DNA from 2 places in the Micromonospora coriariae genome. Region 2 is predicted to be linked to the other one. Evidence: riboswitches for the same ligand, from Rfam matches in the RefSeq annotation. Region 2 holds a riboswitch; the other holds the start of a gene.

Region 1 (4,440 bases), 760 kb from region 2:
AGTAGAACAGGGCCAACCCGGCCGCCTGCCAGACCAACTGGAGGAACTCCGACTGCCAGTTCTCGAAGGTCGAGGCGAAGAACTGGGGTAGGAACTCGCTCCAGGCGAAGGACTGCCCGTGCTGGCTCGCCTCGTCGCTCTCGACCACCAACTGGAAGACGAACTGGCCGAGCCAGGAGAACACGAACAGCGCCCCGGTGACCAGGGCGAAGGCGTACGCCTTGGGCCAGCGGGGCTTGCGGAACGGCGGCCGGTCGGCCCGCCCGGTGCCGCGGTGGGCCGTTGTGCCGCCGGCCGAGCGCCGGCCATGTGACGTGGTGGCCTCGGCCATCACGCACCCCCTCTCGACGAACCTCTGTCTGGGCTTGCCCCAGCTCAGCGGCCTCGAAACGATGCACGGGCGTGTCGCCCACCGGGGCGTGCCTGGTCAGCCGGGCGTCGGCAACCGGTGCAGCGCGGCCACCAGCGGGGCCAGCTCCGTGGTGGCCTCCGCCTCGGCCAGCGCGTCCGCCAGCACCCGGTCCGCCCGGCGCTCGGCGGCGTGGGCGATATGCTGACGCCGGAGCCGTCGGGCTTCCGGCGGTGGGGCCCGCCGTCCCGGGGAAGCACCGGGAGAACCGCGACGCCACTCGCCAACGGTCCCTGCCAGTGACACCCGTGCTGGTAGGGAGGCATCGTGTCCGGACCACTTGACCCTCGCACCGACCCCGACGTCGATCTGCGCGTCCCCGCCGACCGGGGCGAGCTGACCGCCCACCCCGGCGCGGTGCTCACCACGATCGCGGCCGGCGGGGTGCTGGGCGCGCTGGCCCGGGCCGGCCTGCAACACGCCGTCCCGCACCAGCCGACCGGTTTCCCGTGGGCGACCTTCGGCATCAACCTGAACGGGTGCCTGCTGATCGGCGTTCTCATGGCGGTGCTCGGGCACGTCGGCGGCGGGCGTCCACTGGTCCGCCCGTTCCTCGGCGTCGGTGTGCTCGGCGGGTTCACCACCTTCTCCACCTACGCCGTGGACGTGCAGCAGGCGGTGGTCGCGGGTACTCCGGCCACCGCGCTGGCGTACCTGGCCGCGACGCTGCTCGGTGCGCTGGTCGCCGTGTGGCTGGGTGACGCCGTCGCCGCTCGACTGCTCGATCGGTTCGGCCGCGACGGCGGACGGGCCGCCCGGTGACCGTGCTGCTCATCGCGCTCGGGGCGGCCGTCGGCGCGCCGCTGCGCTACCTCACCGACCGGGCCGTGCAGGCCCGGCACGACTCGGCATTCCCGTGGGGCACGTTGACCGTCAACGTGTTCGGCTCGCTGCTGCTCGGCGTACTCGTCGGGCTGCCGGCCGGCCCGGCAGTCAGCGCGCTGCTGAGCACCGGCTTCTGCGGCGCGCTGACCACCTACTCCACCTTCAGCTACGAGACGCTGCGACTGGCCAGGACCGGCCACCGGCTCTTCGCGCTGGCCAACGTGCTGGCCAGCGTGACCGCCGGACTCGCCGCCGCGGCCGCCGGTTACGCCCTGGCCCGGGCCCTGACCGGCTGACCCGCCGCCGGCCAGCCGAGGCCGCCGCGGCCATCCGGGCCGGCGCGGTCGTCGCCCATCGGCCGGGGCAACGGCCACGGCTCGGCGGCGACGCTCACCACTCGATGCCCTTCTGGCCCTTCTGACCGGCGTCCATCGGGTGCCTGACCTTGGTCAGCTCGGCCACCAGGTCGGCGGCGGCCACCAGGCGCGGGTCGGCGTCCCGGCCGGTGATGACGACGTGCTGGAAGCCGGGACGATCGGCCAGGGTCGCCACCACCTCGTCGACGTCCACCCAACCCCACGTCATCGGGTAGGTGAACTCGTCCAGCACGTACAGCCCGTAGCGCTCGGCGGCCAGGTCGCGTTGGATCTGCCGCCAACCCTCCAGGGCATCGGCGGCGTGGTCGGCGTCGCCGCCGCGCTGGATCCAGGACCAGCCCGCGCCCATCCTGTGCCACGCCACGGGTGCGCCCTGACCGGTGCGCTCGTGCACCTCGCCGAGGGCCCGGAAGGCGCTCTCCTCCCCCACCCGCCACTTGGCGCTCTTGACGAACTGGAACACCCCGACCGGCAGGCCGGACGCCCACGCCCGCAGCGCCATTCCGAAGGCGGCGGTGGACTTGCCCTTCATCTGCCCGGTGTGCACCATCAGCAGCGGCCGGTGACGTCGCTGTCGGGTGGTGAGACCGTCCGCGGGCACCGTGCTCGGCGTTCCCTGCGGCATCAGGCGGTACGGCCGGCTGCGGCGGTGGGTGCGGCGGAGCGCCCGCCGTGCGGATCATGACGATGTCCGTCGATGAAAAAGATGCCGTGCGTCATCGGGTCCTCCTCGGGTGTCCACGCCCTGGGGTACGTCCCGACGGCCGAAGTATCCTGGCTTCCGGATCGACGCTCTCCCCCGGCCTTCCAACCGCAGACACACGGCCGTGACTCACGAGGGGGGATCGCTCCCCGGTGACAGTGGCGGGACCGCGTCGGAATCACACCGACTTCCTTCACTGCCGTCAGGCCGCGAATGCTGCCACACCCGTCCGTCGCCGGTCAACGCCGGCCTCGGCACCGTCGAGCGAATGCTCAGCATCGACAACTGGCGGCAGATGGGCTCGGACGCCGGCATCGGAATGCCCCGGGTCAATGCGATGCGCCCTTCGCTCTGCTTCATCCAGCGCACCAGTGACGGCGCCTTTTCGTCGCGCCCGGGTAAGCAGAGCAAAGGATGCCCACACGCACCCTGGCCTGCCCCGATCGCCCGGCAGCGTGGCGGCTGGCGGCCCGTCAGCCAGGATCAGCGGGCGTGGCGTTCCGGGTGGGCCCGGCTCCAGGTGCGCATCCGTTCCGGGTAGCCGGTGCGCGCCGCCTCGTACAGCGGCACCGCGTGCTTGCGGGCGATCGCGCCCGCCGCACGGGGAGTGCCGGTCCGGCGACGGATCCACTCGCCGTCGTGGGCGATCGCCACCACAGTGGTGTCGGTGGCGGTGGTCTCCGGCTCCAGGTAGAACTCCACCCCCCGCCGGCTCGCGATGAACGCCTCGAGCGCGGCGAGGTCGTCCCGGGTCGCCTCCCGGTCAAGCTTCGTCGGGGTCGCCTCGGCGCCCCGGGCCCGCCGACTGAACCAGCCCATGCCCGACTCCTCTCCTCGACGCCCATCCAGTGCACCACCGATTCCTGGCAATACGCTGCGCGCCGGGTGAGAGTGGGCTGACCGAGCCGCGGCTGGAACCCGCGGCGGGTGAGCGGTGTCATGAAGGTGATCCAACGGAGGTACCCCTGGACGACGACGTGCTCGTCACCCGCGCTCGGGCAGGTGACCTGGAGGCGTACGACCTCCTGGTCGCCCGGCACACCGCATCCGCGTACCGGACGGCGGTGCTCCTCGGCGCGGGCTCGGACTCCGAGGACGTCATCCAGGAGGCCTTCGTGAAGGGGTACCGCAAGCTCTCCCGCTATCGGGGGGAGTCGTCGTTCCGCTCCTGGCTGCTGGCGATCGTCGCCAACGAGACCCGCAACCTGCACCGGTCGCGCATCCGCCGCGACGGCCTCGTCCTGCGTGCCGCGGCGGCGGACCCGACGTCGGAGATCACCGAGGACGACGCGGTCGGCGCGGTCCTCGCCGGTGAACGCCGCGCCGCGCTGGTGGAGGCGCTCCGCCAACTGCCGGTACGCGACCGTGAGGTGATCGTCTGCCGGTTCTTCCTCGATCTCAGCGAGGAGGAGACGGTGGCGGCGTTGGGCTGGCCCAGGGGCACTGTGAAGTCGCGCACGTCCCGGGCGCTGGCGAAGCTCCGCGGCATGCTCGACCGCGAGGAGGTCCGGCGTGGATGACCTCGAGAGGGAACTGCGCGACCTCACCACCTGGCTGGAGACACCCGACGCGCCCGACGTGACCGCGCGCGTACGCGCTCGGCTCACCGAGCCCGCGTCCCGGCGGCGCTGGTGGCGTGGGTGGCGAGCCGGTGCCGCCGCGGCGCTCGTCGCCCTGCTCGTGGCGGTGCTGCCACCGGGGCGGGCGGCCCTCGCCGACGCCGTCGCGGGGCTGCTGCGCTTCGCCGGAGTCACAGTTGTCACCTCGTCCGCACCGGCGCTGCCCACCGGCACCCCGTCGCCGTTGCCCGCGCAGCGAACCGCGGCCCTGGACGAGGCACAACGGGCGGTGCGCTTCCCGATCCGCCTACCGGCGAAGCTCGGTCCGCCCGAGCAGGTGCTGCTCGCCGATCCCGACGACACGGGCGCCTACCGGGTGGCCACGCTGCTCTACCGTGGGGGCGCGTTGCGCGTCGACGCCTTCGATGGTCGTCTCGACCTGGCGTTCCACAAGCAGATCAGCCGGCCGGGAGCGGAGTGGGTCCAGGTCGACGGCGACTTCGCCGTCTGGGTCGGTGGCCCGCACATTCTTTCCTATGTGGATCGGACCGGACAGGTACGCAAGGA
Region 2 (4,440 bases):
CGCGTACCGCCTGAGCGGCACGAGCCGGGACGGCGCGCAGCCGTTCCTGTTCGCCACCGCGCCGTACCAGATCCCGGCGGGCAAGACGCTCGTCTCGGTGACCCTGCCGACGCAGACCGGTGACCCCGGCTCGGCGGGCCGGATCCATGTGTTCGCCATCGCGAACGACGGCACGCCGGTCGCCGCGTTGGTGACCACCGCCCCTGGCGACCAGACGGCCAACGTCGGGCAGGTTCTCGCGGCCACGCTCGGCTCGGTGAGCGGCGGCGTTCCCGGTACGACGGGCTACCGCGCCCGTGTGCAGTGGGGCGACGGCACGGTTCCGGACGACGTCACGATCGGCGCGGACGGTGCGCTGAGTGGACGGCACACCTATGCGCAGGAGGGCACCTACACGGTGCATGTCACCGCGTGGGACACGTTGTCGAGCAGCACCGGGACCTTCACGGTGACCGTGGCGCGGGGCGGCCTCCAGCCGGCGATCGCGGTGTCGGCGTCGGCCACCACCGGTGACGCGGTCACCGTCAACGGCAGCGGGTTCGCAGCCGGTGAGCAGGTGACCGTGACTCTCGGCACCAGTCCGGCGCGGACCGTCAAGGTCGCGGCGTCCGCGGCGGGAGCCGTACGTGCGTCCGTCGCGACGTCCGGTGACGCGGAGCCCGGCCGGTACTCCGTCACCGCCACCGGCGTGTCCTCCCGGACGCCGGCGACGGCCACCATCCAGGTGACCGGGCAGCCGGAGAAGCCGACCTACGATCCGCAGGCGGCGCTGACGACCACCGCCGGACCGCACGGTACGACGATCACGCTCGACGGCGCCGGATTCGCTCCGAACGAGGAGGTCACAGTCAGCTTCGGTGACGGCCTCGCGGTCAGCACCGTGCGCGCGAACGGTGACGGTGTCATCGCCGGCGCGACGGTCAGCGTCCCCGGGGCGGCGAAGGCCGGCTCGACAGTGATCACGCTGGCGGGCGCCAGGTCGGTGACGCGGGTCACGCTGCCCTTCACCGTCACGAACTGAGTCGGCGGTAGCGGTAGCGCGTGGGGCGGGCCGGATCACGGCCCGTCCCACGCGCTGCTAGCGTCGGCCATCGTGGACGGTCTCGTGCTGCTCGCGTCCGGACGGGAGGCGGACGTCTTCGCGCTCGACGAGGCGCGCGTGCTGCGCCGCTACCGTGCCGGCGGGGACACCGCGCCGGAGGCGGCGGTGATGGCGTACGTCGCCGCAGCCGGTTATCCGGTGCCGGTGGTGTACGCCGCCGACGGCCCCGACCTGGTGCTCGAACGGCTCGACGGCCAGACCCTGCTGGAGGCGCTGCTCTTCGGCGGGATCGACATCGACTCCACCGCCGAGCTGCTCGTGGACCTGCACGACCGCCTCCACAGCCTGCCGGCCAGACTCCGCGCCGAGCCAGCGGATCGCGTCCTGCACCTCGATCTGCACCCGCTCAACATCATGCTGACCTCGCGCGGTCCGGTAGTCATCGACTGGCACAACGCGGCCGAGGGACCGGCCGACTTCGATCTGGCCATGACCGCGCTGATCATGGCGGAGGTGGCGGTCGGTCCGGATGCCGACCTCGCCGAGCGCAGCCGGGCGGGCCTCGCCGCGTTCCAGCGGTACGCGGAACCGCCCCGGGCCAGCCAACTGCGGCGGGCGCTGGACGTTCGACGGGTCAATCCCACCCTCTCCGCCGTCGAGAAGGCCGCGCTGGCCCATGCCGCCACCCTGGTCCACACCCGCGCCGGCTGACCGGTGACCGTCGTCACCGACTGGACCGCCGACACGCCGATGCCCGAGATGTGGGGTGTGACAACGGCGTCGTCCCTATATATGGTGTCGAGCGCAGCTGGTTCGGCCGCTCATCCGCAGTGGTCGAGGCAAGAGGGAACCCGGTGGAAATCCGGGACTGCCCCGCAGCGGTGAGTGGGAACGACCGCCGTCATCAGCACTGGGCCGCCAAGCGGCCTGGGAAGCGACGGCCAGTAGGAGACCGGCGAGACCGGTCGTGCCCACAAGTCCGAAGACCTGCCAGCGCGCCGTGCACCCGCACCCGGGTGTGCGGCGGTCCGACGCCGCGTGGGACGGCCGACGCCCCCTGACCCACGCCCGGCGTGGCGTCCGCCGGTGTCTGTCTCCTCGCGTCCGAGGGCCATCAGGTCTCGAACTCGCGAGGAGTGAGTGGTGACAGTCACCCAGGTGGTCCCGACCGGCGGCGACACCGCAGTGCCGGGCCGGCGGCGGACGCAGATGCACGTCCGCAAGCGCGACGGCGCCAGCGAACAGGTGGACGTCAACAAGATCGTCCGCGCGGTCGAGCGGTGGACCGACGACCTGACCGATGTCGACCCGCTGCGGGTGGCGACCCGGACGATCAGCGGCCTCTACGACGGCGCGACCACCGCGGAGCTGGACCGGCTGTCCATCCAGACCGCGGCCGAGATGATCGGCGAGGAGCCGCAGTACTCGCGCCTCGCCGCTCGGCTGCTCGCCGGCTACGTCGACAAGGAGGTGCGCCGGCAGGGCATCACCTCGTTCAGCACCGCGATCCGGATGGGCCACGCCGAGGGCCTGATCGGCGACGAGACCGCCGCCTTCGTCGCCGCGCACGCCCGGACGCTCGACGACGCCGTCGACCCGGACGGCGACCGGCGGTTCGAGTACTTCGGCCTGCGCACGGTGTACGACAGGTACCTGCTGCGCCACCCGACCAGCCGGCTGGTGCTGGAGACGCCGCAGTACTGGCTGCTGCGGGTGGCCTGCGGGCTGTCCCGTACCCCGGACGAGGCGGTCGACTTCTACCGGCTGATGTCCAGCCTGGCCTACCTGCCCAGCTCGCCGACGTTGTTCAACTCCGGCACCCGGCACACCCAGATGTCCTCCTGCTACCTGGTCGACTCCCCGCGCGACGAACTGGACTCGATCTACCAGCGGTACGCGCAGGTCGCCAACCTGTCCAAGTTCGCCGGCGGCATCGGCATCGCGTACTCCCGGGTCCGGTCCCGCGGTGCGCTGATCCGCGGCACGAACGGGCAGTCCAACGGGATCGTGCCGTGGCTGCGCACGCTGGACGCGAGCGTCGCCGCGGTCAACCAGGGTGGCCGGCGCAAGGGCGCCGCCTGTGTCTACCTGGAGCCGTGGCACCCGGACGTCGAGGAGTTCCTGCAACTGCGGGACAACACCGGCGAGGACGCCCGGCGTACCCACAACCTGAACCTGGCCAACTGGATCCCGGACGAGTTCATGCGCCGGGTCGAGGCCGACGAGGTGTGGTCGTTGTTCGACCCGCACGAGGTGCCGGAACTGCCCGACCTGTGGGGCGACGAGTTCGACGTCGCGTACCGGGCGGCCGAGGCGCAGGGCCGCTACGTGCGGCAGGTCCCGGCGCGGGAGCTGTACGGGAAGATGATGCGCACCCTGGCGCAGACCGGCAACGGGTGGATGACGTTCAAGGACGCCGCCAACCGGCTGTGCAACCAGACCGCCGAACCGCGCAACGTGGTGCACCTGTCCAACCTCTGCACCGAGATCATCGAGGTGTCCAGCGACGCGGAGACCGCGGTGTGCAACCTCGGCTCGGTGAACCTCGCCGCCCACCTCGCCGACGGCGCCATCGACTGGCAGCGGCTGCGCGCGACGGTCCGTACCGCTGTCACGTTCCTCGACCGGGTCATCGACATCAACTACTACCCGACCGCCGAGGCGGCGGCGAGCAATCCCCGCTGGCGGCCGGTCGGGCTCGGGCTGATGGGCCTGCAGGACGTGTTCTTCGCGCTGCGGTTGCCGTTCGACTCGCCGGCCGCGCGGGAGTTGTCCACCCGGGTCAGCGAGGAGTTGTACCTGACCGCCCTGGAGACCTCCGCCGAACTGGCGCGGCGCTTCGGCGCGCACCCGGCGTACCCGCAGACCCGGGTCGCGCGGGGCCAGTTGCAGCCCGACCTGTGGGGTGTCGAGGGAACGCAGACAGCGCGCTGGGCAGCGCTGCGGGAGCGGGTCGAGGCGTACGGGCTGCGCAACTCGCTGCTGGTGGCGGTCGCCCCGACCGCCACCATCGCCTCGATCGTCGGTTGCTACGAGTGCGTCGAGCCGCAGGTGTCCAACCTGTTCAAGCGCGAGACCCTGTCGGGCGAGTTCCTCCAGGTCAACACCGCTCTGGTACGCGAGCTGAAGGCCCGTGGCCTGTGGACCGAGCCGGTCCGGTCGGCGATCAAACGGGCGGAGGGGTCGGTGCAGGACATCGCGGAGCTGCCGGCCGCCGTCCGGGAGCTGTTCCGCACCGCGTGGGAACTGCCGCAGCGGGCGCTGATCGACCTGGCCGCCGCTCGCGCGCCGTTCATCGACCAGTCGCAGTCGCTGAACCTGTTCCTGGCCTCGCCCACCATCGGCAAGCTCTCCTCGATGTACCTGTACGCCTGGAAGGCCGGACTGAAGACGACCTA

Evidence for each region. A riboswitch is a leader RNA that binds a small molecule or an ion and turns the genes downstream of it on or off. The one in region 2 is predicted to bind cobalamin.
Region 1: linked by a shared signal. The riboswitch ahead of cobO (cob(I)yrinic acid a,c-diamide adenosyltransferase) and the one ahead of GA0070607_RS31115 (ribonucleoside-diphosphate reductase subunit alpha) in region 2 are both predicted to bind cobalamin.

What each region holds. Positions count from the first base shown of each region.
Region 1 covers NZ_LT607412.1:5,920,890-5,925,329, reverse strand. Annotated here, with positions in the region: gene GA0070607_RS27440 (DUF6766 family protein) at 1-331, opposite strand, end outside; gene GA0070607_RS27435 (fluoride efflux transporter FluC) at 677-1,171, shown strand; gene crcB (fluoride efflux transporter CrcB) at 1,168-1,530, shown strand; gene cobO (cob(I)yrinic acid a,c-diamide adenosyltransferase) at 1,625-2,236, opposite strand; cobalamin riboswitch at 2,357-2,533, opposite strand; gene GA0070607_RS27420 (hypothetical protein) at 2,798-3,133, opposite strand; gene GA0070607_RS27415 (RNA polymerase sigma factor) at 3,292-3,834, shown strand; gene GA0070607_RS27410 (hypothetical protein) at 3,827-4,440, shown strand, end outside.
Region 2 covers NZ_LT607412.1:6,676,741-6,681,180, reverse strand. Annotated here, with positions in the region: gene GA0070607_RS31125 (GH92 family glycosyl hydrolase) at 1-1,021, shown strand, start outside; gene GA0070607_RS31120 (phosphotransferase) at 1,094-1,753, shown strand; cobalamin riboswitch at 1,835-2,051, shown strand; gene GA0070607_RS31115 (ribonucleoside-diphosphate reductase subunit alpha) at 2,252-4,440, shown strand, end outside.